DNA from 3 places in the Rhizobium sp. WYJ-E13 genome. Region 1 is predicted to be linked to each of the others. Evidence: predicted binding sites of a transcription regulator. Region 1 holds the regulator's gene; each other region holds the start of a gene.

Region 1 (10,245 bases):
GCATCGAAGACACGGACGATCTCCTTGAGGATTTCGCCCGCGCGCTGTCCAAGGTTTCGGCCTGATCTTTTCATGCATCGGCCCGAAAATCGGGATCGATTTTCGGTCCGATGCATGAGTTTCAAAGAGTAGAATGCCAGGGATCATGCCGCGACAGCAGCATTTGCCTTGAAATTAACACCGAGAGTTAGGCTTAATGAACGAAAGACCGCCCAACTGGGGTGGCGAGGCCGCGATCACTGTCCCATTTCTTGACGGATGGGGCCTCTTATAAGATACGGGTAACATATCTTGACTAAGGTGTAAGGCATGTATCGCGCCCTCACACGAGACATCGAAGTGGTTGTCGAACCCTTTTATCTGGAGGAGCAATCCGATCCGGACGATGATCGTTATGTCTGGGGTTACCGCGTCGTCATCGCCAACAACTCCGACATAGCCGTGCGCCTCGTCAACCGCTACTGGAATATTACCGACCAGAACGGGCAGATCGACGAGGTCAGCGGCCCCGGCGTCGTTGGCGAACAGCCGCGGCTGCAGCCAGGCGATACTTACGAATATTCATCGGGCTGTCCGCTGGATACGCCATCCGGCCTGATGTTCGGCCACTACCAGATGGAGACGGACGAAGGCGAGCTGTTCGATGTCGACATCCCCGCCTTCTCCTTGGATTCACCCGGCCTGCTCAGGGTGCTGAACTGATCACTCCGCCGGTGCAACCTCGTTTACCGGAAAGCGATAGGTCGTGGAGCAGAATTCGCAGGTTACGGCGATCTCGCCGTTTTCCTGGCTTTCCTCTACTTCCTCGGCGCTGAAACCCTTCAGCACGTTGCCGATCTTTTCCCGCGAACAGCTGCAACGATCGAAGACCGCGCGCGGATCGTAGACGCGCACGCCGCGTTCGTGGAAGAGGCGGAACAGCAGGCGTTCCGTGCCGACCAGCGGATCGGTCAGCTCATCGGCATCCACGGTTTCGACGAGCGAGCGGGCTTCCGCCCAGGCATCGTCTTCGAGATGGGCGCGTTCGCCCGTGTCGCCATCGCCGCCGTGAAGATCGGCCTGGCGCATACGCTCCGGCGCTTCCGGCAGAAACTGGGCAACGAGGCCCCCTGCCCGCCAGCGGTGACGCGGCTTGCCATGATCGTCACGATCGAAGAGCTCGGCAGCGGCAAGGCGCACACGCGTCGGGATCTGCTCCGACTGGCGGAAATAGACGCCGGCGATATCTTCCAGTGAGGTACCGTCAAGCGCGACGATGCCCTGATAGGGCTGGCTGAACTTGCCCTGGTCGATGGTAAAGGCGAGCACACCCTTGCCAAGAAGCTGTTCCGGCTCGGTTTCGCCTGCCGCAATAGCCTTGTCGAGCGAGGCCTGATCGAAGCGGGCATAGGCCCGGACGTTTTCCGGCGTCGAGAAATCGGCGACCAGCAGGTCGACGGGACCGTCGCTCTTGGTCTGAACGGTGAATTTGCCGTCGAACTTCAGCGATGTGCCGAGCAGCACCGTGAGCACCACCACTTCCGCCAGAAGGCGGGCGACGGGCGCAGGATAATGATGACGTTCGAGGATTGAATCCAGCATCGGGCCGAGCTGGACGGCGCGACCGCGCACATCCAGCCCTTCGACCTGGAAAGGGACGACATGATCATCGCCGGCGAAATCGAACTCGCCGAGGGCGGCGGCAGCTTCTGCCATGGCTTTCACTCCTGTTTTGTCAGAGCAGCCGGCTAGCGCACCGGCTGCTTGCGCAGCCGCGAGTTTTGGACTCGCGACATCCGATTATGGTTCAGATCGCGCCCAGGCACCAAGCAAGAATCGACTTCTGCGCATGAAGACGGTTTTCCGCTTCATCGAAGACCACGGATTGTGGGCCGTCGATCACCTCGTCCGTCACCTCCTCACCGCGATGAGCGGGAAGGCAATGCATGAACAATGCGTCTTTGCCGGCCTGCGCCATCAAATGCGCATTGACCTGATAAGGCTGGAAGACATTGTGACCGCGAGCCCGATGTTCCTGATTCATGGAGACCCAGGTATCGGTCACCACGCAATCGACGCCGGCGACCGCACGGTCAGCATCATGGTAGAGCATGATTTCGGCGCCCTCATTGCGGGCCCAGTTCAAATAGTGATCCTTCGGCTCGGAACCAAGGGGTACGGCCATGTTCATGCGGTAGCCGAAACGGGCGGCTCCTTCCACCAGGGAATGCAGCACGTTGTTGCCGTCGCCCGTCCAGGCGATCGTCTTGCCCTTGATCGGGCCGCGATGCTCTTCGAAAGTCATGACATCGGCCATGATCTGGCAGGGATGGGTATCGTCCGTCAGCGCGTTGATGACAGGCACGGTGGCATGCTCGGCGAGCTCCAGCATACGGCTGTGCTCGGTCGTGCGGATCATGATCGCATCGACATAGCGCGACAGAACCTTGGCGGTGTCACCGATCGTCTCGGCGCGGCCGAGCTGCATTTCGGTGCCCGACAGGAACAGCGTTTCGCCGCCGAGCTGGCGCATGCCGACATCGAAGGAGACGCGGGTTCGGGTCGACGGCTTCTCGAAGATCATGGCCAGCATCTTGCCGGCGAGCGGCTTGTCGGCGGTGCCGGCCTTGAATGCCTGCTTTCGCAGCTTGGCATCCTCCATGATGGTTCTGAGGTCGGATGCGGTGACTGCGGAGAGATCGAGGAAATGTTTCGGGGAAGCCATGTTCTTTACCTGCTACGCCCGCCGGCGGGCGGGGCAATATCCTATCAAGCGGTCTTCTTGACCTTGGCGGCGCGGATGCTTTCGGCGGCATGCTCGATACGGGAAATCCCTTCGCGCGCCTCCTCTGCGGTTACGACCAGCGGCGGAAGCAGACGGATGACGTTGTCGCCCGCCGGGATTGCCAGAAGATGTGCTGCGCGGATCGCCTGTAACAGCTCAGCCGAGGGAATAGCGGCCTTGATGCCGAGCAGCAGACCTTCGCCCCTGACATCCTCGATTACGTCAGGATAACGATCCTTGAGCGAGGCAAGGCCTTGGCGGAAAACGAGGGCGACATCACGCACATGCTGCAGGAAGCCGTCGGCCAGGATGATATCCAGCACCGCGCTGCCGACAGCCATGGCAAGCGGGTTGCCGCCATAGGTTGAGCCATGCGTGCCGGCTTTCATGCCGGACGCGGCCTCTGCCGTCGCAAGGCAGGCACCAAGCGGGAAACCGCCGCCGATGCCCTTGGCGATGGCCATGATATCAGGTGTGATACCCGACCACTCATGGGCGAAAAGCTTGCCGGTGCGGCCGACACCTGTCTGGACCTCATCGAGGATCAGCAGCAGGCCATGCTCGTCGCAGAGCTGGCGGAGCGCTTTCATGAATTCTGACGTCGCAGGGCGGACACCGCCCTCGCCCTGCACGGGCTCGATGAGGATGGCGGCCGTCTTTTCGGTGATCGCGGCGCGGACAGCCTCGATATCGCCGAAGGGTACCTGATCGAATCCAGGGGTCTTCGGACCGAAACCTTCGAGATATTTCTCCTGGCCACCGGCGGCGATGGTCGCCAGCGTCCGGCCGTGGAAGGCGCCTTCGAAGGTGATGATATGGAAGCGCTCGGGGTGGCCCTTGGAGAACTGGTAGCGGCGCGCCGTCTTGATCGCGCATTCCAGAGCCTCAGCGCCGGAATTGGTGAAGAACACCTTGTCAGCGAAGGTGGCATCCGTCAGCCGCTTGGCAAGCTTCTCCTGGCCGGGGATCTCGTAGACGTTCGAAAGGTGCCAGACCTTGTCAGCCTGATCCTTGAGCGCGGCCACGACATGCGGGTTGCCATGCCCCACCGATGTGACGGCAACGCCCGCGCCGAAATCCAGATATCGCTCGCCGGTGTCGGTGATCAGCCAGACGCCTTCACCTCGCTCGAACCGCAATGGGGCACGAGAATAGGTGTCATAAAGCGGCGAGGCTTCAGCCATGGCGCGATCTCCTGATCAGGTTCCGGGCACCGGACTCCGGCTAAGAAAACCAGGTCCGAAAAATTAAAAATGCCGCCTTTCGGCGGCCCGGACCACTATTTACTTTTCGCACTGCAATGTCAACAAAACTGAGGATTTAGCGCATGCGTCAAGCCGGTAATCGGCTTTACAGGTCTATCAACAGCTAATGTTGCAGAAATGACTCTCTCGGGAAGCAAGTTGGGGAAAACTACGAATTCGGATTCATCGGATTCCTGCGACTCTTGTCACAGAGTCAGGCTCACACTAGGTTAAAGTTCAATTACTAGACTGCATGCGGCGGAACTAGTCACCAAAATTGATCGGGCGTTTCTTGCTTTGGAAGTTTCCGAGGCAACGGTGAGGGATTCTGCCATCACCAACGCGAAAGGTGGAGACAGGGCATGAACTGGACAGACGAGCGTGTCGAAAAGCTCAAGAAGCTTTGGTCGGAGGGGCTGAGCGCCAGCCAGATCGCAGCGCAACTTGGCGGCGTCAGTAGAAACGCTGTTATCGGCAAGGTTCACCGGCTCAGTCTTCCTGGCCGCGCCAAGGCCGGCGGCACGGCAACCGCTGCGCGTGCACCGAAGCGCAATACCTCGGCTCCCCGCGCCCCGAACTATGCGTCTCGCATCACCACCCGCACCGTTACCCGCCAGCAGGGCGCAACTGTCCTGAAGGAAGAGATCGAGATCGAAACTGTCGAGGAAATGGAATATGTACCGGCCAAAAACGTGGTCGTGCCTATCTCCCGTCGCCTCGGCCTGACGGAACTCACGGAACGCACCTGCAAATGGCCGGTCGGCGATCCGATGAAGGACGATTTCTACTTTTGCGGCTGCGACTCCCCGGATTCATCGCCCTATTGCAACTACCACCAGCGTCTCGCCTATCAGCCGATGAGCGAACGCCGCAAGGCTGTCCGGGTCGCCTGATCCACGCCTTGCCCAGAGATGCAGCATTCGTCGCCCCTCTTCGCTGACGCGCAGGGGGGCGAATTTTTTCCCATCGCTGAACTCCTGGCGTGGAACTGGTCGGTGGGGCAATAAGTGCTCAAAGCCTTCTGGCGGCCCTAAGCGGTCATTCCCGAACCCGACGATACAGGCCAGGAAACCGCCCCCTGCTGTTACATATCAGCCTTGCACAATAGGACGTATGCGTTTGCCTAAGATGGGATCATAAGGCGCGTAGCTGGTGCACATGAGAGTATCTGATATGGATTGGGTCCCTGTAGTCTTCGTTACGTTCAAGGTTCTCGCTTTGGGAACGGCCATGTTCTTCGCCATCAAGTGGCATTACGATCGAAGCGAGATGGGGGAGCGGCAAGCGGTACTGCGCACGGGCGGCATGATGGCCGCAGTCTTCGCGCTGGCGCTACTCGGCGTGGGGCTCCTCGCCTTTGTCCTTAGCAGCATGCTCGGTCTGGACCTGAGCTCCCCATGATCACATCAAGGGAGACAAGGGTGGCCGCACGAGCGAGCCGAAGCTAACGTCTCCTGATGGCGTATAGCAGCCCTCCCCATCATGGCTTCAGCCCTCGCGGTGCAAGAAACATGTCGGTCAAAGTGTGAGCGAGGCAACGCCTACTCCTAAAAACGCAGCCGGATAGACAAACGGGCCGCCCGGGAGAACCCGAGCGACCCGTCTGGACCTCCGATCACTCGGATCAGGCTTCCATGGAATATCCCGCGCCACGAACGGTGCGGATGACATCCTGCATGTTGGAAAAGTTCAGCGCCTTGCGCAGGCGGCCGACATGGACGTCGACCGTGCGCTCGTCCACATAGATATCATGGCCCCAGACGCCGTCCAGAAGCTGCGAGCGGGAGAAGACCCTGCCCGGCGACGACATCAGGAATTCGAGCAGGCGGAATTCGGTCGGGCCGAGGCGGACTTCACGGCTCTTGCGATGAACGCGATGGGTTTCGCGATCGAGCTCGATATCCCCGCACTTCAAAACGCTGGAAAGAACCTCCGGACGGGCACGACGCAGCATCGCCTTGACGCGGGCGACAAGTTCCGGCGTGGAGAAGGGCTTGACGACATAGTCGTCCGCGCCGGTCGAGAGGCCGCGAACGCGTTCGCTCTCTTCGCCGCGCGCCGTCAGCATGATGATCGGCAGACGCTCGGTCTCCGGCCGCATGCGCAGCCGGCGGCAGAGCTCGATGCCGGAAACGCCCGGCAGCATCCAGTCGAGGATGAGCAGGTCGGGCGTGCGCTCCTGAAGCCGGATTTCGGCCTCGTCGCCACGGAGGATCGTATCCACCTCGAAACCTTCCGCTTCGAGGTTGTAGCGGAGAAGCACGCTCAGCGCCTCTTCATCTTCAACAACTGCAACTCTTGGGATCATGCGTGTCAGTCTCCTAATGCATGATCCTTAAACCGGGGGTGATTTAAGCAGGGATCATGCAGGAACTCGGAATTGGCTGCACCCATGCGCGCCCCCGCATGGGACGCGCATATGCAATCGGCAGGTCCGGATTACTCCGTGACCGCACCGACGGTATTGGAGCTGTCGTCCTTCGGACGTTCGCCCTCCGGCTGGGCGCCGGTTGCCATGTAGTAGATCGTCTCGGCGATGTTGGTCGCATGGTCGCCGATGCGTTCGATGTTCTTGGCGCAGAAGAGAAGATGCGTGCAGCTCGTGATGTTGCGCGGATCTTCCATCATGTAGGTCAGAAGTTCGCGGAACAGCGAGGTGTACATCGCGTCGATCTCGTCGTCGCGCTCACGGATGGACTTGGCCTTGTCAGCCGAACGCGTCGTGTAGACGTCGAGCACTTCCTTGAGCTGGACGAGCGCCAGTTCGGAGAGATGCTCGAGACCGCGGGCAAGCTTGCGGGGAACGCCGGTGCTTTGCACGGCGATGACGCGCTTTGCGGTGTTCTTGCCGAGATCGCCGACGCGCTCGAGGTCGGCGGCGATGCGGATCGAACCCATGATCTCACGAAGGTCGGAGGCCATCGGCTGGCGACGGGCGATCGTAACGATCGCCTTGTCGTTGATTTCGCGTTCCGCGTGATCGAGGATCACGTCGTCGGAAATGACCTTCTGGGCGAGCGCCGTATCGCCGTTGACCAGCGCACGGACGGCCTCGCCGACCATCTGTTCGGCAAGACCACCCATCTCGGAAATGCGCCGGGACAGGAATTTCAGATCGTCGTCATAGGCGGAAAAAATATGTGTCGATGCCATGGGGCTTTGTCCTCGAAAATCGGGAAGGCTTCACATCGCCAAAATCAGCCGAACCGGCCCATGATATAGTCCTGGGTGCGCGGATCGTCCGGATTGGTGAACATCTTGTCGGTATCGTTTTCCTCAACCAGGTTGCCGAGGTGGAACATGGCCGTGCGCTGTGACACGCGGGCGGCCTGCTGCATGGAATGCGTCACGATGACGATGGTGTAGTTTTCACGCAGCTCGTGGATCAGCTCTTCGACCTTTGCAGTCGCGATCGGGTCCAGCGCCGAGCAGGGCTCGTCCATCAGGATGACTTCCGGGCTGACGGCAACGGCGCGCGCGATGCACAGGCGCTGCTGCTGACCGCCGGAAAGGCCGGTACCCGATTCATGCACGCGGTCCTTGACTTCGTTCCAGAGGCCGGCGCGCTGCAGGCTGGACTCGACGATCTGGTCGAGGTCTGCCTTGGACTTGGCGAGGCCGTGGATGCGCGGGCCGTAGGAGACGTTTTCGTAGATCGACTTCGGGAACGGGTTCGGCTTCTGGAACACCATGCCGACGCGGGCGCGCAGTTCGACGACGTCGATATCGGGATCGTAGATGTCATCGCCGTCGAGCGTGATCTTGCCGGTGACCCGGCAGCCGTCGATCGTGTCGTTCATGCGGTTCAGCGACCGCAGGAAGGTGGACTTGCCGCAGCCCGACGGGCCGATGAGCGCGGTCACCGTGTTTTCGCGGATGTTCAGATTGACATCGAAAAGCGCGCGCTTCTCTCCGTAATAGACGGAGACATCCTGACCGATCATCTTATACGGGACGTTGTTCATTTTCTGGTCCAGCGCCTTCTCGACTGCAGCTTCCGTCAACATGTTCATGATCTTTACTCCGTTTACCAGCGGCGCTCAAAGCGACGACGCAAGAGGATAGCTCCGAGGTTCATGACGATCAGGAACAGGAGCAGGACGATGATGGCACCCGAGGTTCTTTCCACGAAGGCACGCTCGGCTTCGTTGGCCCACATGTAGACCTGCACCGGAAGTGCGGTGGAAGGATCGAGCGGCGTGGTCGGCGCCTGGGCGACGAAGGCGACCATGCCGATCAGGAGCAGCGGCGCGGTTTCGCCGAGTGCGTGGGCAAGGCCGATGATCGTGCCGGTCAGGATGCCGGGCATTGCGAGCGGCAGCACATGGTGGAACACCATCTGCATCTTCGAGGCGCCGAGGCCGAGTGCGGCTGCGCGGATCGATGGCGGCACGGCACGAAGCGCCGCGCGTGTCGCGATGATGATCGTCGGCAGCGTCATCAGTGCCAGCACCAGCCCGCCGACAAGCGATGCCGAACGCGGCAGGCCGGCAAAGTTGATGAAGACCGACAGGCCGAGCAGACCGTAGACGATCGACGGGACGGCTGCGAGATTGTTGATGTTGACTTCGATCAGGTCCGTCAGCTTGTTCTTGGGCGCAAATTCCTCGAGGTAGATCGAGGCGGCGACGCCGATCGGCAGCGAAAGGACGAGAACGATCAGCATCAGGTAGAGCGAGCCGATGAGAGCGACGCCGAGACCTGCAGCTTCGGGACGGCTGGAATTGCCGTTGACGAAGAGGCCGGTGTTGAACTGCTTGTGGAGAGCACCGCTCGCCTTCAGCTCGTTCATCCAGCCGAGCTGCTTGTCGTTCACCTTGCGGTTCTTCTCATCGACGGTGAGGTCGATCTGGCCCTTGTTGGCGCTGTCGATATTGGCATCGGCGAGTAGCGTGACATTGACGGTCTTGCCGATGATCTGGGGGTCGGCGACGACCATGTCGCGCAGCTGGATCGGCGCACCCTTGGACAGCATGGCGGTTGCGTCGCGCACGTCAGGACGGCTGGACGCATTGATGCCAAGCTGCTTGACGATCGCGTCGCGCAGGAGAACCGGGTAGTTGGCGGCGATCAGAACCGAGGGATCGGTCGCACGCTTGTTGCCCGGGTCGATGGTCTTCTCGGTGAACTCGATCGGCAGCGTGATCGCCGTCTGCTGGAAGGCGGTATAGCCTTTGCCGATGACCGTCCACAGGAGGATAAACAGGAAGATCAGGCCGAAGGCGATCGCGGCGATACCATAGGCCTGGAAGCGGCGCTCGGCGGCATAACGGCGCTTGATGCCGATGTCGCGGCGCGCGGGCGCCTTGGAAACGGTCACTCCGGCGACGGGGGAAACAATATTCGTCATTCGTACTGCTCCCGGTATTTGCGCACGATGTAGAGCGCGTAGATGTTCAGGCAGAGCGTGATGCAGAACAGCGTGATGCCAAGGGCGAAGGCAACCAGGGTCTGCGGCGAGGTGAACTCGAGGTCACCCGTCAGCTGGTTGACGATCTTGACGGTCACTGTCGTCATCGGCTCGAAGGGATTGATCTGGATACGGGCGGCGACACCGGCTGCGAGAACCACGATCATGGTTTCGCCGATGGCGCGGGACGCCGTCATCAGCAGGGCACCGACGATGCCGGGAAGTGCCGCCGGCAGAACGACCTTCTTGATGGTCTCGGAACGCGTGGCGCCAAGACCGAGCGAGCCGTCGCGGAGCGAGCGCGGCACGGCGGTGATGATGTCATCGGAGAGCGAGGAGACGTAGGGGATCAGCATGATGCCCATGACGATGCCCGCGGTGATGACGCTCTGCGCCTGGATGAAGTTGGTATAATTGCCGCTCAGGAGGCCGCTGACATTCGCCGAGAGATCGCGCAGGAACGGGCCGACCGTGACAAGGGCGAAGAAGCCGTAGACGATGGTCGGAATGCCGGCCAGCACTTCGAGAAGCGGCTTGGCAAGCGAGCGGACCTTCGAAGAGGCATACTCGGCCATGTAGATGGCGGCAAAGAGACCGACCGGCACGGCAACGAGCATGGCGACGAAGCCGATATAGAGCGTGCCCAGCAGCAGCGGGATGAGGCCGAACTGGCCGAAGGAGGAGCTGCCTGCACCGGCAAAGCGCGGATCCCAGACCGTTCCGAAGAAGAAGTCGGCAAAGGGAACGACCGCGAAGAAGCGGGCCGCTTCCGACAGCATCGAGAGCACGATGCCGATCGTCGTCAGAATGGCGAGGGAGGATGCCCC
Region 2 (10,245 bases), 470 kb from region 1:
ACAATACGACGGAACGCTTCGGTCCGGTCAGGGCTGTCAGGGCCGACAAGGAATTCGGCTTCGTGGTGGAAGTCGCCTTCGAGGGAATCAACCGATCCACTCGTCACAAGTCAGGCGTCGCCATGCGCTTCCCCCGCATCGCGAGATTGCGCCCCGACAAGCCCTCCTACGAGGCCGATCGCCTGCGCACCCTCATCGCCATGATCGACGCCAAGGCGGGTTGACGATATCTGCCTGCGCAACAATGACGCAGGCTCCCCGTTTTCAACAGCATGTGTATTGGCGGCAACGCTCTTCCGGTGCAGATTTTTTGAGCCGGGGAAATGATGGGTGCCGTGTATGAGCTCGCAAGAACGAAATGCCTTTTTCCGTCAACGCCGCGGCCTGCTTGCAGGCATGGCCGGTTCTCTTTTGCTGCCAAGCCTTGCGAATGCCTTCGACGTGCCCGACGTTCCGAGGCTCGCCAAGCATGATTATGCCGGCGTTCGCCGCCACTTCCGCACCAAGCTGCTGCAGAAGGGGCCGGCGCCGGACAAATACGAGCCGCTGACAGCACCCGCCGATGCCGACCGCATCTTCTATCGCTCCGGCTACGGCGGCGAATTGGAACTGACCGCCTGGGTTTCGAAGTACAAGCGCGAACAAAAGCCCAAGCCCGGCATCCTCTTCCTCCATGGCGGCAATGCCATGGGCATCGGCCACTGGCAGCTCGTGAAGCCTTACATGGATGCCGGCTATGTCGTGATGATGCCGTCCTTGCGCGGCGAAAACGGCCAGATGGGCAATTTCTCCGGCTTTTATGACGAGGTGGACGACGTGCTCGCCGCGACCGAGCGCCTGCGCCATCTGCCGGGCGTCGATCCCGAGCGCCTCTTCATCGCGGGTCATAGCGTCGGCGGCACGCTGACCATGCTGACGGCGATGAGTACGCATCGTTTTCGGGCGGCCGTGCCGATTTCAGGCAACGCGGATGCCTTCCGCTTCTTCAACCGCTATCCCGAAGACATCCGCTTCGACGATTCCAACACGCATGAATTCGAGGTGCGCACGGCGCTTTGCTACGCGCACAGCTTCAAATGCCCGGTGCGCGTGCTGCACGGCAAGGAAGAGTCCCACTTCAACGATCGCGCCGATCTGCTCGTCTCGCGTGCCCGTGCGGCGGGCACGCATATCGAAGCCGATACGGTAGCCGGCAACCACACTTCGGCGCTGCCGGCCGAGATCGCGCAAAGCATCCAGTTCTTTCACGGTGTGGCGGCCTGATAGTCGCCGGATGCGGGTCAGGCGACTGCCTGCATCGTCAGACTTTTTCGGCCGCTTTCAGCTTCGGCCGCCAGCCTCGCGCCAGCCGCGAATGCCATCCTGCGAGCAGATAATGCTGTCTCTGTTATCGCTGATGAGGATGGTTTCATGAATTTTCTGCGCCGGGCTTTCCCGTTTGCCGGGCTCGTTGCTGCCGCGACGTCACTTAGTGGCTGCAATATTATCGTTCCGGATGTCGCGGCCGATTCTCCGGCGCGCTTCGTGCAGGAAATCTCGCCGGTCTTCTACGAGCCGCCGGGCGTCGATCCGCGCCGCGTCAAGCCGATCCCCGATCAGCCGGTGCCGCAGACGCGAGAACTCTACAAGACCCAGTTCCACCAGACTTACGGTCTGCCGGTCAGCAACCCGCTGCGCCTCGATATGGGCAGGTACGGCCAGGTCAGGGACGGCGATTTCACGCTGCCGGCCATCCCTGCCAGCCGCATCCAGCCGGAATATCTGCGCCAGGAGGTCGATTACCAGACCAACGAGCGCCCCGGCACGATCGTCGTCGATACCAAGGACCGCTTCCTCTATTTTGTCGAAGGCAATGGCAAGGCCATGCGCTACGGCGTTGGTCTCGGCCGCGAGGGCTTCGCCTGGAAGGGCCGCGGCGTCATCCAGTGGAAGCAGAAGTGGCCGCGCTGGACACCGCCGGTCGAAATGGTCTCCCGCCAGCCGGAAGTTCGCCCCTTCTCTGCGGAAAATGGCGGCATGAATCCGGGCCTCGCCAATCCCCTCGGCGCCCGCGCCATGTATATTTTCAAGAACGGCCAGGACACCCTCTATCGCATCCACGGCACCCCCGATTGGCAGTCGATCGGCAAGGCGGTTTCGTCCGGCTGTGTACGCATGCTCAATCAGGATGTGGTCGACCTTTACGACCGAGTGCCGGCCAAGTCCGAGATCGTTGTGATGTAGGGCTGCAACAGGGCAGGCGAGATCGTCTGCCCGGAGCCGGACACGTCTGCGTGATGCTATGGTTTATTCAGCATAAGCCGATAGATCTTTCCTTGTCGATTTCGGCATTGGACGAATCAGGGGTGAGCTGCGTTTATTGCGAGCCCCGCATCACGAAGGAAACCAGTCCCGCGTCATGAGCCTCGATAAACCTCTCTCCCGTCGTAGCTTTCTTTCCTTTTCGGCTTTAACAGCGGCTTCCGCGCTGGCAGGCTGTGCCTCCACGTCGAATACGGTCGAAAATGGCGGCATGCAGATCAGCTACCGCTCTCCTTTCCGCCCGTTCCAGACGACGAGCGTGCCCGGTGAAGCAGAACTTGCCGTCATGTACGGCCCAATCGAAGACGGCGGTTTCCTCATCCCCGCCGTTCCCTACCAGCAGATCGATCCGCGCTACTATCGCCAGCAGGTCGTGGATCCGACGGGCCAGCCGCCCGGCACCATCGTTGTCGATACGCCCTCGCGTTTCCTCTATCTCGTCCAGCCCGGCGGCATGGCGATGCGCTACGGCGTCGGCATCGGCCGCGAAGGTTTCGCATGGTCGGGCAACGGCGTGATCCAGTGGAAGCAGAAATGGCCGCGCTGGAAGCCGCCGAACGAGATGGTTGCCCGCCAGCCGGAGCTTGCGAAATACTCGATCGAGCGTGGCGGCATGGAGCCAGGCCTCTTGAACCCGCTCGGTGCGCGCGCGCTCTACATCTTCTCCGACGGTGAAGATACGCTCTACCGCTTGCACGGCAATCCCGAATGGCGCTCCATCGGCAAGGCCGTCTCGTCGGGCTGCGTGCGCCTGCTGAACCAGGACATTATCGACCTCTACGATCGCGTCCCCAACAAAACCCCGATCGTTGTTTGGCAGTGAGGAGAGGTGCCGCGCAGCGGCAACAATCGATCCAGTGAATCGATTGTAGCGACGAACGCCCGAAGCGTAAGCGCAGGGCCGGAGCGGTCGGGGGAAGCCCGAGCAATCGATCCAGTGAATCGATTGCAGCAGCGAACGCCCGAAGCGCAAGCGAAGGGCTGAGGAGTGCCAAGCCAAAAAGCAAAGCCGCCCGTACAACACGGGCGGCTTTTTTATCAGGGAGTTTAGCTACATCCTTTGGGTGACACTGGTCGGCCATATCGATCCGATCATTCTGGTTGCCATGACCTATCCGGCAATCCAGGTTGCCGCGCTCTCTGATGTCGAGGAGGACAAGTCGGGTCTTGCTTCCGGTCTGCTCTTTGCTTCCTTCCGGATCGGCGGCATCGTCTTCGTGGCGTTGCTGGCGATCCTGATCACCCTGCTTGCCGCTGTCGGCCCGAAGACCGCAACGGTTCGCCAGCAGGCCTATCAGACCGCGGAATAACGCAAATTGCCCGCGTCTATCAGGCGCGGGCATTCTGTCTGAGGCCGTAATTCCGTCTCCGCCTATATGCTGGCGTTGAGATTGCCCCGCAACCGGTGCAGCATGTCGCGCATGACGGCCATTTCCTCCAGCGTACAGCCGATCGCCTCGCCGATCGAAGACATGATCGTATTGATCTCGCCCTTCATCGACTGACCCTTCGGCGTCAGCGACACGATGACCTGCCGTTCGTCACGGGAATCGCGGAGGCGCTTGATGAGGCCGTTCTGCTCCAGCCGCTTGAGGAGGGGGGAGAGCGTGCCGGAATCGAGATCGAGCTGTTCGCCGATCGTCTTGACCGGCAGTTCGGCCTTTTCCCAAAGCACCAGCATGACGATATATTGCGGATAGGTGAGGCCCACCCTGTCGAGTATGGGCTTGTAGGCGCGGGTAAAGGCGTGCGCCGTCGCATAGACCGCGAAACAGAGCTGCTTCTCCAGCCGCTTTTCCTCTTCCGGTATTTCCATCACTTTCGCCGTTCTCGCTTTCATCGCTGCCATCCCCAGAGGTCTCATTGTCCTCTTTTCAAATTCTGAATGCAATTTGCAAAATTCACTTGCGTACAATTTAATTGGACGTTATTAAAAACTCAACCCGGACGAACGGGGCTAACCAAAGGAGATTGTCATGCCTATTCTCTACACGACCAAAGCTTCTGCCACCGGTGGCCGCGCAGGCCGCGCCGTTTCTGAAAACGGCGTTCTCGACGTCACGCTGACCGTGCCGAAGGAGCTCGGCGGCGACGGCGCAACCGGCACCAATCCCGAACAGCTCTTCGCAGCCGGCTATTCGGCCTGCTTCCTCGGTGCTTTGAAATTTGTGGCCGGCAAGGAAAAGGTCAAGATTCCCGAGGAAACAACGGTTTCCGCAACCGTCGGCATCGGCCCGCGTGAAGATGGCGGCGGCTTCGGCATCGAAGTTGCGCTGACGGTCAACATCCCGGGTGTCGATAAGGCAACCGCCGAAAAGCTCGCTGCGGCCGCCCATATCGTCTGCCCTTATAGCCACGCCATGCGCACCTCGACCGAAGTTCCGGTCACGGTTGCCTGATTGTCCTGCAGCGCCAGTGAATAAAGGCCGGGGGCATCACTCCGGCTTTTTTCAGTGCGCCGCTTGTTGTGCTGGGCTGGGCAGCTGATCCGCATCGGTCAGCGTGCCCAAGAAGGCGACGATGTCGTCGATCTCCGATTCCGTCAGTGCCGGCGAGTCGCCGGGCTTGCGGCCGAAGGGCGGGTCGCGGTTGAGATTGTCCCAATAGGCCTGCGGAACATCGTCATATTTGCGGATCGTACCGTCGGCATCCCGAGGGTACCACCGACCGGGATCGCTGTCGCGCGTGGCGTAGAAGGAAACGACATCGCGTAGCGAATGGAAGTAGCCGTTGTGGAAGAAGCTCTTCTTCAGCGCCACATTGCGCAGCGTCGGCGTGCGGAACAGGCCGCAATAGTCCGGCCGATCCGTGAAGTCGGTACGCTGAGGGCCGCAGAGGCCGAGATCGTGATAATCAGGGTCGCTGTTGGCGGGGATCGCCATGTTGCGCGGCACCGCCAACCCCAGGAAGCCGAAGTCCGAAAACTGCGGCGGCTCGCCGTCATTGGCGGGCTCGCTCAGATGACAGCTCGAACAGTTTCCCTTGGCCGGATCCTCGAAAAGTTCACGCCCACGCAGTTCCTGCGCCGTCAGTGCTCCCTTGCCGGCAAGGAAGGCGTCATAGCGGCTGGAATAGGGATAGAAGTCCGCTCTGCTCTGCTCGAAGGTGCTGAGCGCCTCGACCACACCCCGGAAGGCATCCTTGGCATCGCCGAAAATCTCCTGGCCGAAAATCTCCCTGAAATCGTCGGCATAGGGCGCCTTGCTGAGTGAGGTGACGACTTGGGCTTCATCCCTGTTGCCCATTTCGAACGGTGAAAGCAGCGGGATCTTCGCCTGGTCATAGCCGTGGTCCACGCGCCCGTCCCAGGTCAGGCCGCCGGTCGGCCCGTTGTCGACGCTTTCGTCGCCTTCATCCTCGGAATCGTAGAAATGCTCGGTGAAGGAGGGGACCGCCTGCAGATAGCGCAAGGTCGGCACGGCGCGCAGGCCCGGCTGGTCCATATGCGGCCCGCCCATTTCGACCGGCGTCGCGGCGGCCGGGGCGAAAGCATGATGCGGATCGTGGCAGGAGGCGCAAGCCTGTACGCCGGAGGCCGAAAGCGAGGCATCGGAGAACATCTTGCGGCCGAGTTCCGTCAGGGCTTCGGCGCGGGCATAGGCCTCCGCCCGCGACATCGGACCGGGGTGTATGCCGCCGGTGATGGCCGCGCTGCTTTGCCGCAGGGGCGGAAGGCTGAAACCAAGCGCAGTCGCCGCCAAACCGAGCGCCAGACCGGATCGCAGCAGCCAGATAATCTTTGTCGTCATGCCAAGGATTCCAATGGGTTAACATCGTCCTCCCCATGATCGAACCTGACTGCAACAGATTGATGACGCGCGCCTGCCAGCCGTGGCGACGACCCGCCCGATGTCACAAAGTTGATAGACGGCAGGAATAGCGTCGCGCTTGCGCTTAGGCCTTTTCATTTCCGCCGGGCGCTCCTCTAGCCACGCCCCTTAGCCATGAGGTATACCGCCATGACCAGACTGAAGCTTCTCCGCAATCTTTCGCTGGCCGGCTCGGCCATGCTGCCGCTGGTATCAGCCACGGCCGCTCATGCTGCGCCCGCCGGCATGGACAAGATCCAGAATATCGTCGTCATCTACGCCGAAAACCGCAGTTTCGATAACCTCTATGGCAGCTTTCCGGGCGCCAATGGCCTCTCCAATGTCAGCGAAGGCCAGGCACGCCAGCTCGATCGCGATGGCGCGCCGCTTGCCGAACTGCCGCCGGCCTGGGGCGGCCTGACCGCCATGGGTGTGACGCCAGCCGTCACCGAGGCGCAGTCCGCACATCTCGCCAACGCCGCCTTCTCGATCGACGATCCCAAGGGTTTCGCGCAGTCGCCTTCCGTCATCACCCGCGACCTCTGGCACCGCTTCTATCAGGAGCAGATGCAGATCGACGGCGGCAAGAACGACAAGTTCGTCGCCTGGGCCGATTCCGGCAGCCTCGTCATGGGCCACTATGACGGCTCTATCCTGCCCATGTGGCAGGTCGCCAAGAAATACGTTCTCGCCGACAACTTCTTTCAGGGCGCCTTCGGCGGCTCCTTCCTCAACCACTTCGCACTGGTCTGCGCCTGCGCGCCCTATTATGCCGACGCTGACAAGAGCCCTGCCAAACCCACCATCGCCAAGGTTGATGCAGACGGCACTTCGCTGACCGTTGCCGAAAATGCACCAAAATCCGCCCTCGAAGGCGCTCCGAAATTCGTCTCCGACGGCAACCTCACGCCTGATTTCTACGCCGTCAACACCATGCAGCCACCCTACCAGCCGAGCGCCAATGCCCCGGCCAAGGATGGCGATACAGCCTATGCCGATCCTTCGCAGCCGAACACCCTGCCGCCGCAGCATGAAATCACCATCGGCGACCTGCTGTCGCTGAAGGGCGTCGCCTGGGCATGGTATAGCGGCGCCTGGCAGGCAGTCCTTGACGGCAAAAATGCCACGCCGGTGCCGAACTTCCAGTTCCACCATCAGCCCTTCAACTACTTCGCCAATTTCGCGCCGGGCACGTCCGCTCGTGCCGAGCACCTGAAAGACGGCGGCCTTGCCGGGGAAGCCTTCATCAAGGATATCGACGACGGCAAACTGCCGGCCGTCTCCTTCTACAAGCCGCAGGGCAATCTCAACGAACACGGCGGCTACGCCGATATTTCGAGTGGTGACCAGCATCTTGCCGATCTGATCTCGCATCTGGAGAGGAGCCCGCAATGGGACCACATGCTCGTGGTCGTCACCTATGACGAAAACGGCGGCTTCTGGGATCACGTCGCTCCGCCGAAGGCCGATCGCTGGGGACCGGGCAACCGCATCCCGGCCTTCATCATCTCGCCCTACGCCAAGGGCGGCATGGTCGATCACACGCAGTACGACACGACCTCGATCCTGCGCCTGATCACCGCCCGCTACGACCTGCCGGTGCTGCCGGGCCTGCTCGCCCGCGACAAGGCGCTGGCGCTGAACAACGAGCCGCCGATGGGCAATCTGACGGCCGCCCTCGACCTGACGCGCTGATGCCGCGGCAATGTCTTGTCTTCTCCCCGGATGCCGGGGAGAAGACTTCGTACTGTCAGGATGTTCATCCGTTGACTTCGCGCATGCCCATTTCGCCGTACCGATCTCCGACAGCGCGGGGCAGGGTCCTGGCGATTTCCTCGAGATCCTGTGCCGTCAGATCGATGGCGGCCGCTCCAAGGTTTTCGTCCAGCCGGCTGCGGCGGCGGGTGCCGGGGATCGGCACGATATCTTCGCCTTGGGCCATCACCCAGGCAAGAGCCAGCTGGGCTGGTGTCACGTTCCTGCGGCGCGCAATCTCTTCGACCACGGCGACCAGTTCGAGGTTCCGCTCGAAATTGTCATCGATGAACCGTGGCGAGGTCCGCCTGTAGTCGTCAGGCGCAAGATCGTTGATAGACCGGATGGCGCCCGACAGGAAACCGCGCCCGAGCGGCGAATAGGCGACGAGGCCAATCCGGAGTTCGCGCAGCGTCTGCAGCACGCCACCTTCAGGATCGCGGGACCAGAGCGAATATTCGCTTTGGACAGCCGTGACGGGATGCACCGCATGCGCCCGGCGGATCGTCTCAGGGCTGGCTTCCGACAGGCCGATATGCCTGACCTTGCCGGCTTCGACGAGCTCCTTCATCGCGCCGACGGTTTCCTCGATCGGCGTTTCGGGATCGACGCGGTGGAGATAATAGAGGTCGATGTGGTCGACGCCGAGGCGCCGCAAGGACCCTTCGCAGGAGGCCTTGGCATAGTCGGGCCGCCCGTTGACTGTCTGGGTGCCAGGTATTGCTTCTAATCCGCGTACGATGCCGAACTTGGTTGCAAGCACAACCTGCTCACGCCGGCCTCTGATCGCTTCCCCTACAAGCTCTTCGTTGGTATGCGGGCCGTAGACATCGGCGGTATCGAGCAAGGTTACGCCGCGATCGAGCGCATGATGGATCGTTGCGATCGCCTCGCCCCTGTCCGCTTCCGTTGCGCCATAAGCCCAGTTCATGCCCATGCAGCCGAGGCCGATCGATCCGACCTCAAGTCCGTGCCCGAGCCGGCGTCTCTGCAATGTTCCGTTTGTCATCTCTCATCCTTTCTTCCGCCTCTGCATAGGAGGCGATTTTGCCGTCGAGGACGCGAAGGCAGGCTTCGAGATCAGTCAAATGGACCCGGACACGCTCACGATGCTCTTCGAGCATCTCGCGACGCTCGCTGAAAGTGGCTTTCCCCTTGTCGGCAAGCTTTGCGTAAAGCAGCATGTCGCGGATCGGCATGCCCGTCGTCTTCAGACGGCCGACAAACTCGATCCAGGAAAGGATGGAAGCGTCATAGTCGCGTTGTCCGGATCGGTCGCGATCGGCATAGGGAAGCAAGCCGATACGCTCGTAATAACGCAGCGTATGAGCCGACAGACCGCACCGTCTCGCGAGGTCACTGATCTTCATGAGACACCTGTTCTCGTCACGACGCCAAGGAAGCTACGGCTTCGAGCGCACTCTAAGTCAAGAGGCTTTTGGCGGCTGATTTTGCAGTCGTCAGATTCCGGGTTTTGCAGGATCACGCCAGACGCTGCAGGTCGCGCCTCAGCCCATCCGCATCGCCATTTGGCAGTTTTGCTTCCAGCGCCGCATGCGTGCTCTCCCAGATAGGCAGCGCCTTTCGCAGCGCCGCCCGCCCATCATCCGTCAGGCAGAGCAGGCGGCCGCGCCGATCCCTCGGGTTCGGCACCACATCGACGAAACCCTTGCGCTGCAGCGGCTTCAGTGCCGCCGTCAGCGTCGTCTGGTCCATGGCGAGCAGGCTCGCGACAGGACCCATCGGCGGCGGTTCCGGCCGGTTCAGGGACATCAGCAGGGAGAACTGGCCGTTGGTAAGGCCGACGGGCCGCAGCGCGTCGTCGAACAGCCTTGCGAGCGCACGGGCGGCGCGCTGCACATGCAGGCACAGGCACGTGTCCCGCACCAGAAGCGTTGTCGAAAAAGGAATCGCGATCGGATTTGACATGATCTATTTCTATTGATATCAATGTATTTAGTCAAGAAGAGGAGACTATCTGCCGGAAAATGCCGGCGCGCCGGAGGAGGGCGTAGACGATGCTGAACAAGATGACTCAAAATCCCGTCGTTTCCCGCGAGGAATGGCTCGAAGCCCGCCGGGCTTTGCTCCTGAGAGAGAAAGAGGCGACCCATCTGAGAGACAAGGTGAATGCCGAGCGCATGGCTTTGCCCTGGGTGAAAGTCGACAAGGACTATATGTTCGACACGCCGCAGGGGCCGAAATCGCTCGCCGACCTTTTCGATGGCCGCAGCCAGTTGATGGTCTATCATTTCATGTTCGGCCCCGAATGGGAGGCCGGTTGCCCCGGCTGCTCATTCCTCGCCGATCATCTTGACGGCACGCTGCCCCACCTCAACCACCACGACGTGACCCTTGTTGCCGTCGCCCGTGCGCCGCT
Region 3 (10,245 bases), 360 kb from region 1:
TCCTCAAGCGCATGCATCTTGCGTGTCTCCGTCTCGCGCGGTTCGAGGAAGCGCAGCGGTTCCGGGATCGGCACCTGATAAACGAGCACCTGGCCTTCGCTGAGTTTTTCCTCAGGGATACGGTGGCGCGTCTGGATGATCGTCGCATCCTTGGTGTGGGTCGTAACCGCGACATTGGCGACCTTCTGGAAGAAGCCGCGGATGGAGACGGCATTCGTCGTGTCGTCGGCGCCCTGGTCGATGACCTTGAGAACGTCGTCAGGCCCGATGATGGCGGCCGTTACCTGCACCCCGCCGGTGCCCCAGCCGTAAGGCATCGGCATTTCTCTGCTGGCAAAGGGCACTTGATAGCCGGGAATGGCGATCGCCTTCAGGATCGCGCGTCGGATCATGCGCTTGGTCTGTTCGTCAAGATAGGCGAAATTGTAGGTGGCGAGATCACTCATTCGGCGGCCTCCTTTTGGGTCTCGCCGCTGTTGCGGGCGGCTTCGAATTCGCGGCGCATGCGGCGGACGAGGTCGAGTTCGGCCTGGAAGTCCACATAATGCGGAAGCTTCAGGTGCTCGACGAAGCCGGTCGCCTGTACGTTGTCGGAATGGGAAATGACGAATTCCTCGTCCTGCGCCGGCGCGGTAATGTCCTCGCCGAGCTCTTCAGCCCGCAGCGCACGATCCACCAGCGACATGGCCATCGCCTTGCGTTCGCTCTGGCCGAAGACCAGGCCGTAACCGCGGGTGAACTGCGGCGGCGCCTTGGCCGAACCCTTGAACTGGTTGACCATCTGGCATTCGGTAAGTTGGATCGTGCCGAGCGAGACGGCAAAGCCGAGTTCGGCCACGTCGAATTCCACCTCGACCTCGCCGATGCGGATTTCGCCGGTGAACGGGTGGTTGCGGCCATAGCCGCGCTGGGTCGAATAGCCGAGTGCCAGCAGGAAACCTTCGTCGCCGCGGGCAAGCGCCTGCAGTCGAAGATCCCTGGTCATCGGGAATTCCATCGGCTCGCGCGTCAGGTCGCCCGTCTCGTGATCCTCGGGAAGCTCGCCGTCGTTTTCGATCAGCCCTTCCTGGCCGAGGATTTCGGAGACGCGCATGACGCGGCCGCTCTCCGCCTCGCGCTGCGCCGGCTCTTCCACGGCCTCGTCCGAAAGTAGCGAGGGATCGAGCAGGCGGTGCGTGTAGTCGAAGGTCGGCCCAAGCAGCTGTCCGCCCGGAAGATCCTTGTAGGTGGCGGAGATGCGGCGTTCGATCTGCATATTGGCGGTATCGAGCGGCTTCGAATAGCCGAAGCGCGGCAGCGTCGTGCGATAGGCGCGCAAGAGGAAGATCGCCTCGATCATGTCCCCGCGCGACTGGCGCACGGCAAGGGCGGCGAGCGTCCGGTCATAGAGCGAGGCCTCGGCCATGACGCGGTCGACGGCGAGCGCCAGCTGTTCGACGATCTGCTCGATGCCGATCGCCGGCACGGAGCGGTCGCCGCGCCGGCGGTCGGCGAGCAGGCGGTGGGCATTGGCGATGGCGGCCTCGCCACCCTTGACGGCAACATACATTAGCTCAGATCTCCGTTGCTGTGATCTTGGTGGTGCGCGGCAGGCAAAGGAATCGCTTGCCCGCCGTCAGCACGATGTCGACGCCGCGCGGGAAGAGCGCGCGGTTTTCCGTCCACAGACGCAGGAAGGTCTCCGGCAGGCCAACAGGCGAGATCTCGGTCACGCTCTGGATGCCGGGACCCATCAGGGTGAGCCGGCGGCCGCCTTCGAGGTCGGAGAGTTCGATCACGACAGTCGTGGAACGGTCGGGATATTCTTGCGTGCCGGCGGCAAAGAGGCCGAAGGTGGAAAGCGTCATGCCGGCTTCGACGAAAGCGAAGCGCGCTTCGGCCTTTTCACTGGTCAGCGGTGCGCCGGCGTGGAAGCCCAACCATTCCGGAACCGCCGACTTGGCGAGCCCTGCGGAAAGCCAGACGGGGGTGTCGTGGTCGCAGAGCGTCAGGCCGATCGCGCCGGCGGCGATTCCGAGCGGCGCAGGAGGCACAACGTCAGGCGTGACAGACTGGATCGTGCCGGGCCGGGCCATGCCGTCCATCAGCATCTTGAACACGCTCTGCGCATGGAAAACCGGCTCAGCGAAGCCGCCGGTCAGAACGTCGGTCTTGAGGCCCATCAGTCTTCTCCCCGAACCATGGTGAAGAAGTCGACGCGGGTTGCGGACGTTTCTTCAGCCTTGCGATTGGTGTCATCGGCGACCCGCCGGGCGATCGGCGAAAGCAGCCTTTCCTCCACGAAGCTCCTGGTCGCCTCTTCCTGCCAGAGGGCGTCGAAGATCGCGGAAAGCCGCGCCTTTTCGCGGTCGGTGCCGAGCGCCTGCGCGTGGCCGACCGAGCCGGAGGCAAGGCGCACCGTTGCGCGCGTCACCGTTACTTCGCCGAGGTTGAAGGGCGCCCCGCCGCCGCCGATGCGGCCGCGAACCATGACGAGGCCCGTCTCCGGGCCGCGCACCGGCTGAACGACCGGCTGTTCGGCAAGCGCATCCCACGCCGCCCGCAATTCCTGTGTCTCGGCGCGGGCGAGCAGATCGACGGTGCGTTTACGCCCGTCATCCGTTCGCGCCGCAGCTTCCGTCTTCTCCGCTGCCGCCATCATCTTTTCCTCAAAAATGTCTATTGATATAGACAACTATACAAGCTATATCTATCCCTAAATCGGCGACGTGACAAGCGTGTGACACGGCGCGTCCGAAAATGCTGGGCAGGGGTGCAATGGCAGGAATAAAGCAGCTGCAGCGGCAGACAGGGGTGGCGCTCTGGCGGCAGATCGCCGACAGGATCCGCGAGGCGATCAGCAGCGGTGCCTATGACGAAACGGGCATGGTGCCGCCGGAAACGGCTCTGGCGCTGCAGTTCGGCGTCAACAGGCATACCGTGCGGAGTGCACTTGCCGCCTTGGCACAGGAAGGCATCGTGCGTGCGGTTCAGGGCCGCGGTACGCTGATAGAACGCAAGGAGCGTCTGAATTTTCCGATCAGCCGCCGTACCCGCTTCACCGATGGTATCAGGGATCAGGCGCGTGAGACGCGCGCGCTCCTACTTGGCCATGCCGAGGAGGCGGCGGATTCAGAGGTGGCCCGCTGGCTGCACCTGGAGCAGGGCACGCCGGTGATCCGGCTGGAAATGGTGCGCGAAGCGGATAAACGTCCGGTTTCTCGGGCCACGAGCTGGTTCCCGGCCGCGCGCTTTGCTGGTATCGGGGAAGCCTACCGGACAGCGGGATCTATCACCAAGGCCTTTGCTGCCCTGGGCCTGTCGGATTATGTACGCGCCACGACGGAGATCACCGCCGCTCACGCCGATTCCGGTGATATCGCCGATCTGGGACTGGCGCCGGGCGCTATCCTGCTGATCACCAAGGCGATGAACACCGATCTGGAAGGCGTGCCGGTGCAATATTCGATCAGCCGTTTTGCGGCAGACCGGGTCCAGTTCACGATTGAGAATTGATGGTGGGGTGGGGACGAAAAGGCCGGACGCGTGTTGGATGCCACATATCGAACGACTGACATGCTCGCTCATGTCCTCCGAACAGCAAGTAGCCAGTCACTAAGGGCTCAAAACGACGTCGTCGAGAGCGTCGTGTTTTCACAGCTTCAAGCTCCAAATGATATAGACAAACAGACTGAACTTCTCGACGTAAGTGCCGCCAAACTCGGTGGAGAATATGATGGTTGGGAGACGACTGTTCATCGAGGCAAATAACCACAAACGGCTACCGCCGCCTTCGCCAGATCGGGCCAGACCTGAAAGACTATTTGATGATCACAGCAGCAACCAAGCTGTTCACGAAGAACTATTCAGGAGCATCAAAGCCGGGAATAGGGTTGCCGTCGGCACCCATCGCCACTCCGCCGCTCACGACGACAACGTAGGTGTTTCGTTTGGATGGTACCGGGTCATCCGGATCGCCAGCGAAAAACCTTACACCATTGCCTGAATTATCCGGATCATCCCAACGCCAGCCACGAGAGCTGGATGTTGGCTTCCCGACCCAGTGTGATGGAATTTGCGGCGGTCGGACCTTTCCCGACAAAATATCATCATCCATAAAGAGGTTCCAATTTCAAACGGCGGGAAGAATTTATGATGATGGCATCGGGGGGGCAGCGGCTAGTTTCGCCGCCACCGGCCGGGCATCCGCGCCCGGCCTCGACCCTCATCGCAACTCCGATCGCGTTCAGTGCGCGCCAGACATGTCGCCGAGCACTTCCTTGGAAGCGACTGTGGAATCGGCCTTCAGCTTGTAGACCATCGGCACGCCGGTCGCCAGATTCAGCGAAAGAACCTGCTCGCGGGTAAGGCGGTCGAGAACCATGACGAGCGAACGCAGCGAGTTGCCGTGCGCGGCAACCAGCACCTTTTCGCCACGCAGGACGCGCGGAAGGATTTCCGTGAGATAGTAAGGCCAGACGCGGGCGCCGGTGTCGCGCAGGCTTTCGCCGCCCGGAGGCGGAACGTCATAGGAGCGGCGCCAGACATGCACCTGTTCTTCGCCCCACTTGGCGCGAGCGTCGTCCTTATTGAGGCCGGAGAGATCGCCGTAGTCGCGCTCGTTCAGCGCCTGGTCGCGGATCGTCTCGAGATCAGGCTGGCCGACCTTGTCGAGGACGAGCTTCAGCGTGTGCTGCGCACGCACCAGCGCGGAGGTGAAGGCGATATCGAACTTGATGCCGTAATCGGCAAGCGCCTGGCCGCCGGCCCTCGCTTCCTGGATGCCGAGCTCTGTCAGATCAGGATCCTTCCAGCCGGTGAAGAGATTCTTGAGATTCCAGTCGCTCTGGCCGTGGCGAACGAGGACGAGGGTACCGCTCATGAAAAATGCCTCCGAGAAATGGTCAATGGGAAGAAAGCCCGAGAACGTCGAGCATGGAATAGAGCCCCGGCTTCTTGTCGCGCGCCCAAAGGGCTGCCTTGATGGCGCCACGCGCAAAGATCGAACGGTCGGTCGCGCTGTGGGACAGGGTAACGGTCTCGCCTTCGCCGGCAAAAAGCACGGAATGCTCGCCGATGACGGAGCCGCCGCGCAATGTCGCAAAGCCGATCGTGCCGGCTTCCCGTGCGCCGGTATGGCCGTCACGCACGCGTACGGACTTCGCGCCAAGATCGATATTGCGGCCCTTCGCGGCTGCCTCGCCGAGCAACAATGCCGTACCCGAGGGTGCATCGACCTTGCGCTTGTGATGCATTTCGAGAACTTCGATATCCCAGTCGGCTGAGTCGAGCGCCTGGGCGGCCTGCTGCACGAGAACGCTGAGCAGGTTGACGCCGAGGCTCATATTGCCAGATTTGACAATGCGGGCATGGCGCGCGGCCGCCGCAATCTTTGCATCGTCCTCCTGCGAGCAGCCGGTCGTGCCGACCACATGAACGATGCGGGCCTGCGCCGCAAGACCGGCGAATTCTACCGAACCATCCGGCGAGGTGAAGTCCAGTACGCCCTCGGCATGAAGGAAGGCTGCCAGCGGATCGTCGCCGATAATGATGCCAGTGGCGCCAAGCCCGGCGATTTCACCGGCGTCCTTGCCGACGAAGGGCGAGCCGGGACGCTCAATCGCTGCGTGCAGCGTCACGCCGTCGATGGAATGGATGAGACGGATGAGCGTCTGCCCCATGCGCCCCGCCGCTCCAACCACCACCAGTTTCATCGCAGCGTCGCTCATGTCAGTCCATCATCCCGATCAGTATGAATCAGAAGCCGAAGGCCTCTGCAGATTGTTGAGGCGAGCGTAAAGTCCGTCGTTGACCTTCGCAAGCGTCTCGTGATTGCCTTCTTCGACGACGCGGCCCTGCTGCATCACGATGATCTTGTCGGCGCGCACAACGGTCGAAAGCCGGTGAGCGATGACGACGACCGTTCGGCCGGTCATGGCTTCGTCGAGTGCCTTCTGCACGGCCGCTTCCGATTCCGTATCGAGTGCGGAGGTCGCCTCGTCGAGAAGCAGGATCGGTGCGTTGCGCACCAGCGCACGGGCGATCGACAGCCGCTGGCGCTGGCCGCCGGAAAGCGTCACGCCATTTTCGCCGACGGGCGTATCGTAGCCCTGCGGCTGCGCGAGGATGAAGTCATGCGCATAGGCAAGCCGCGCTGCCTTCTCGATATCCTCGTCCGTGGCTTCAGGGCGGCCATAGCGGATATTGTCGCGGATCGTGCCTTCGAAGAGGTAAGGCTGCTGCGAGACATAGGCGAGCTGCCGGCGCAGCGACTGCTTGGTGATATGGGCGATATCCTGCCCGTCGATCAGGATCTGGCCTTCCTTCGGATCATAGAAACGCGGAATGAGGCTGATGACGGTGGATTTACCGGCGCCGGACGGGCCGACGAGCGCCGTTGTCTTGCCGCCCTCGGCCGTCAGCGTCACGCCATCAAGCACGCGTTCATTGCCATAGGCAAACGAGACGTTGCGGAATTCGATCTTCGCTTCGGTGACAACAAGCGGCTTGGCATCCGGCAGGTCACGCTGGCGCGGTTCCATGTCGAGCAACTCGTAGATCATCCGGGCGTTGACGATGGCGCGCTCCATCTGCACCTGCAGGCGGGCAAGGCGCCGGGCCGGATCGTAAGCGAGCAGCAGCGCCGTGACGAAGGAGAAGAAGGCGCCCGGCGGCACGCCCTGATAGATCGAGCGATAGGCGGCATAGGCAAGCACGCTCGCGACGGCAAAGCCGGCAAAGCTTTCCGTCAGCGGCGAGGTACGCTCGGAAAGCCGCGCGATACGGTTCGCCCGGCCCTCGGCAGCGCCGATCAGCTTGTTGACCTTGTTCTCCAGCGCTTCTTCCATCGTGAAGGCCTTCACGATGGAGATACCCTGGATCGTCTCCTGCATGGCGCCGAGAACATGGCTGTTGAGGTCGACGGCCTCGCGGGTGGCCGAGCGCAGGCGTTTGGAAACGTAGCGCAGTGCATAAAGCAGCGGCGGCGCCAGAATGAAGACGGCAAGGCTCAGCAGCGGATCCTGCAGCACCATGACGCCGATCAGCGAGACGAAGGTCAGGAGATCGCGCACCGTCGAGGTGATGGTGAGGTTCAGGACATCGCGGATGCCGCTGACATTCTGGCTCACCTGGGCCGCGATTTGGGCCGAGCGCGCCTCGTTGAAGAAGCCGACGGAAAGCGTCATCAGGTGCGAATAGAGCCGGCGCTGGTAGCGGGCGACGATGTCGTTGCCGATCCGCGACAGCGCCACACCCTGTCCGTAGCTCGCAAAACCGCGCAGCATGAAGGCGATGAAAATGGAAAGACAGATGATCCAGACGACGTCCGCGCGCCTGTTGGCGAAGGCCTCGTCGATGATCGCCCGCATGATCCAGGCGGTAAATGCCGTCGAAAGTGCCACGATGACAAGGCAGGAGATCGCGAAGACATAGCCCCAGAGATGGTCCCGGCCGTTTTCCGCAATGATGCGCTTCAGGATTCCGGTCACGGTATCGCTGTTGACGTGTGGCTTTCTGCTGGCGGCGGCTTCCAAAAATAGGCTTCCTGTTTCAGGGCCGCATGCCGCAGGCGCGGCACGCATATGCGCGGGCTCTATAAAGAGTTGAGGGGGCTTTGGCTATAGCGCCGTGCGTCCCATGGGGGCGCACAAAGGCCGCTCTAACGCCTTGAAACCATGCTTCAGGCTCAGGCCAGCCAGCGCCGTCCATCCGTCGAAAGGCCGAAGTTTGCAGGCATCCGCGCATAGGAAGAAAGCCCGGCAAGAGCAGCCAGCGGATGCGTCACGACATAGGTCGGGATCGTGCGCAGCAGGGCCGAATGCGGCGCTTTGTCCTCGAAGGCTGCCCGGAATTCCGGCTTTTTCAGCGCCGGAAGGATCTTCTGCGAGATGCCGCCGGAGAGGTAGACGCCGCCGCGGGCCATGAACACCAGTGCCATGTCGCCCGCCACGCGGCCGAGATAGGTCGCAAACAGCGAGACGGTTTCGACGGCGACCTTATCGCTGCCGGCAAGCCCATGCGAGGTGATGTCCGCCGGGTCGCTCATTTCAGGCTCGACGCCATCTGCCGCACAGATGGCGCGGTAGAGGTTGACGATGCCGCGCCCGCAGAGGATCTGCTCGGCCGAAATGCGGCCCTCGATCGTTTCGACATGCGGGAAGATTTCATAGTCGCGTTTGCTGCGCGGCCCGAGATCGACATGCCCGCCTTCGCCGGGAACCGGAATCCAGGTCGACTGGGTGTGAACCAGACCGCCGACGCCAAGGCCGGTGCCGGGTCCGAGCACGACGCGGGACGCCACCATATCGCCCGAGACATTGCCGATGCGCTCGCGGTTTTCGTCGGAGAGTGCCGCGATCGCCAGCGCCTGTGCTTCAAAGTCGTTGACGACGAGTACGTCGACGAGGCCGAGGCCCTCGATCATCCTCTTCGGCCGCACTACCCAGGGGCAGTTGGTCAACGGGATTTCATCCGCCTTGATCGGGCCGGCGACGGCCAGGATCGCGGCGCGCGGCTGTACGGAGGTCTTGTCCAGCACACCCTTCTGGATCGCTTCGTCGATCGTTGCGTAATCGGCCGTGCGGACATTGGGAAACTGCTTCGGCTCCGCATAGGCATCCGTCAGGATGGAGAAGCGGGCATTCGTGCCACCGATGTCGCCGATCAGGATCGGAAAGGGCAAGGGAGTAGAGGATGCAGTCATGGCCGGTTCCGTGCTGTAGCCCGAGGGATCAGGCGTTAAGGGTAGGGAGAAGCTTTTCGGCTGTCGATTCGTTCAGCGCCATCGGAATGTCGTAGACGATCGCAAGCCGCATCAGCGCCTTGACGTCGACATCATGCGGCATTGGCGTCAGCGGGTCCACGAAGAAGATCAGGGCACTGACCTCGCCGGTGGAAATCAGTGCGCCGATCTGCTGATCGCCGCCGAGCGGACCGCTTTTCAGCCTGACAACGTGAAGGTCGGGCGCGGCGTCGAGCACGCGCCCGCCCGTCGTGCCGGTGGCGACGATTTTCCATCGGGAGAGGAGATCCCTGTTACGGCGGGCAAACGCCGCCATGTCGTCCTTCTTCTGGTCATGCGCAATCAATGCGAGGCATTTGTCGCCGGCCATGAACGGGGTTCTCCACGCACGTAATTCAATCGATTTGACCGCTTCTACACCAGGCGTTTGTGATTTGAAAGACAGCCGTCCGCCCCCTGTTTGGCCTGTTCAGCCTATTGCACGACCGGCTTGTCGCTTGGAACCGGGCCGACGGCAGGAAGCGCGCTGCCGGTATCGACAGGTGGTGCGGCCGCCGGGACTGCCGTCAGCGCACTCGCCGCTGAAGGACCGCCATAGGTCCCGGCTTCCGCAGAGGCGATGGACGGCGCGTCGACAACGGCAGAGCAGGCCTTCGGCAGGTCGGAGACCATGACCTCACGCGGCGGCTTCGGCGGCTTTGCACTGGGCTTCGGTGCCGCCCACGGCTCTTTCGTAAACCACCAGGCGAGCGACTTGTCGCAGCCGTCGCCGGCCGCCACCGGCGCCTGCCCTGTACAGCCCTTGGCACCAACAGGGCATTTCATGCGGATGTGGAAATGCGAATCGTGCCCGTATTCGGGCCTGAGCTTGCCGAGATTGGTCCGGTCGCCCGTCCAGGTATCGCACATTTTCTTCTTGATCGCCGGGTTGACGAAGATGCGCTCGACCTGCGGATAGCTTGCCGCCAGCATCAGGAGTTCTGCGCGCTGCTTGCTCCACACTTTCGGGTCGACGGTCAGAAATTTGTCTTTCTGCAACATGGTGGTGAAGGGCAGGTCTTCCCGCTCTTCGTAGCTCAGGCGCTGCGAGGGCATGGGTGTAAACCAGACATCGGCATCCAGCCCGATCTGGTGCGAGGCATGGCCGTTGAACATCGGCCCGCCGCGCGGCTGGGCAATATCGCCGACGAGGATACCCGGCCAGCCGATCCTGGCCCGCGCATCCTGCGAGAATTTTTCCAGAAGCGAGATCATCGCCGGATTGCCCCAGCGCCGGTTGCGCGAAAGGCGCATCGCCTGCCAGGTCGGCCCGTCGGCCGGCAGCGCCTCGGCACCGGTCATGCAGCCCTTGGCGTAAAAGCCGATCGGCTGCGCCGGCCCCTGCGTCGGCAATTTCTCGGAGCCGAAAATCGCCTTGGCGCTGCCGGGGCTCGGCGTCTTCTGCTGGGCGCCGACATCGCCGGCGACAAGGCTTGCGCCCATTGCGCCGGCGAATGTCAGTTTGCCGAAAGTCCTGAAAGCCT

Evidence for each region. Region 1 encodes PhoB, which activates phosphate uptake and scavenging genes when phosphate is short. Its sites were predicted from a motif close to TGTCATNNANCTGTCAT; they were not measured.
Region 2: a site for PhoB is predicted at 6,102-6,118, ahead of KQ933_RS03050 (acid phosphatase). Genes of this name have one in related genera too.
Region 3: a site for PhoB is predicted at 2,709-2,725, ahead of phnF (phosphonate metabolism transcriptional regulator PhnF). Genes of this name have one in related genera too.

What each region holds. Positions count from the first base shown of each region.
Region 1 is NZ_CP076853.1:147,314-157,558, reverse strand. Features, by position in the region: gene KQ933_RS00780 (O-succinylhomoserine sulfhydrylase) at 1-65, shown strand, start outside; gene apaG (Co2+/Mg2+ efflux protein ApaG) at 310-702, shown strand; gene KQ933_RS00770 (Hsp33 family molecular chaperone) at 703-1,695, opposite strand; gene argF (ornithine carbamoyltransferase) at 1,787-2,704, opposite strand; gene KQ933_RS00760 (aspartate aminotransferase family protein) at 2,749-3,948, opposite strand; gene KQ933_RS00755 (GcrA family cell cycle regulator) at 4,371-4,901, shown strand; gene KQ933_RS00750 (hypothetical protein) at 5,182-5,409, shown strand; gene phoB (phosphate regulon transcriptional regulator PhoB) at 5,633-6,316, opposite strand; gene phoU (phosphate signaling complex protein PhoU) at 6,448-7,161, opposite strand; gene pstB (phosphate ABC transporter ATP-binding protein PstB) at 7,206-8,021, opposite strand; gene pstA (phosphate ABC transporter permease PstA) at 8,036-9,358, opposite strand; gene pstC (phosphate ABC transporter permease subunit PstC) at 9,355-10,245, opposite strand, start outside.
Region 2 is NZ_CP076853.1:615,340-625,584, forward strand. Features, by position in the region: gene KQ933_RS03010 (cisplatin damage response ATP-dependent DNA ligase) at 1-224, shown strand, start outside; gene KQ933_RS03015 (S9 family peptidase) at 340-1,263, shown strand; gene KQ933_RS03020 (L,D-transpeptidase) at 1,411-2,223, shown strand; gene KQ933_RS03025 (L,D-transpeptidase) at 2,399-3,124, shown strand; partial or broken gene KQ933_RS03030 (MFS transporter) at 3,339-3,611, shown strand; gene KQ933_RS03035 (MarR family winged helix-turn-helix transcriptional regulator) at 3,674-4,150, opposite strand; gene KQ933_RS03040 (organic hydroperoxide resistance protein) at 4,278-4,700, shown strand; gene KQ933_RS03045 (cytochrome-c peroxidase) at 4,752-6,050, opposite strand; gene KQ933_RS03050 (acid phosphatase) at 6,261-7,805, shown strand; gene KQ933_RS03055 (aldo/keto reductase) at 7,870-8,859, opposite strand; gene KQ933_RS03060 (MerR family transcriptional regulator) at 8,828-9,235, opposite strand; gene KQ933_RS03065 (MarR family winged helix-turn-helix transcriptional regulator) at 9,348-9,794, opposite strand; gene KQ933_RS03070 (thioredoxin family protein) at 9,884-10,245, shown strand, end outside.
Region 3 is NZ_CP076853.1:4,141,888-4,152,132, forward strand. Features, by position in the region: gene KQ933_RS20440 (alpha-D-ribose 1-methylphosphonate 5-phosphate C-P-lyase PhnJ) at 1-446, opposite strand, end outside; gene KQ933_RS20445 (carbon-phosphorus lyase complex subunit PhnI) at 443-1,549, opposite strand; gene phnH (phosphonate C-P lyase system protein PhnH) at 1,554-2,162, opposite strand; gene phnG (phosphonate C-P lyase system protein PhnG) at 2,162-2,638, opposite strand; gene phnF (phosphonate metabolism transcriptional regulator PhnF) at 2,758-3,495, shown strand; gene KQ933_RS20470 (hypothetical protein) at 3,842-4,096, opposite strand; gene KQ933_RS20475 (2,3-bisphosphoglycerate-dependent phosphoglycerate mutase) at 4,226-4,861, opposite strand; gene dapB (4-hydroxy-tetrahydrodipicolinate reductase) at 4,884-5,708, opposite strand; gene KQ933_RS20485 (ABC transporter ATP-binding protein) at 5,727-7,514, opposite strand; gene KQ933_RS20490 (glucokinase) at 7,667-8,683, opposite strand; gene KQ933_RS20495 (methylglyoxal synthase) at 8,712-9,092, opposite strand; gene mepA (penicillin-insensitive murein endopeptidase) at 9,197-10,245, opposite strand, start outside.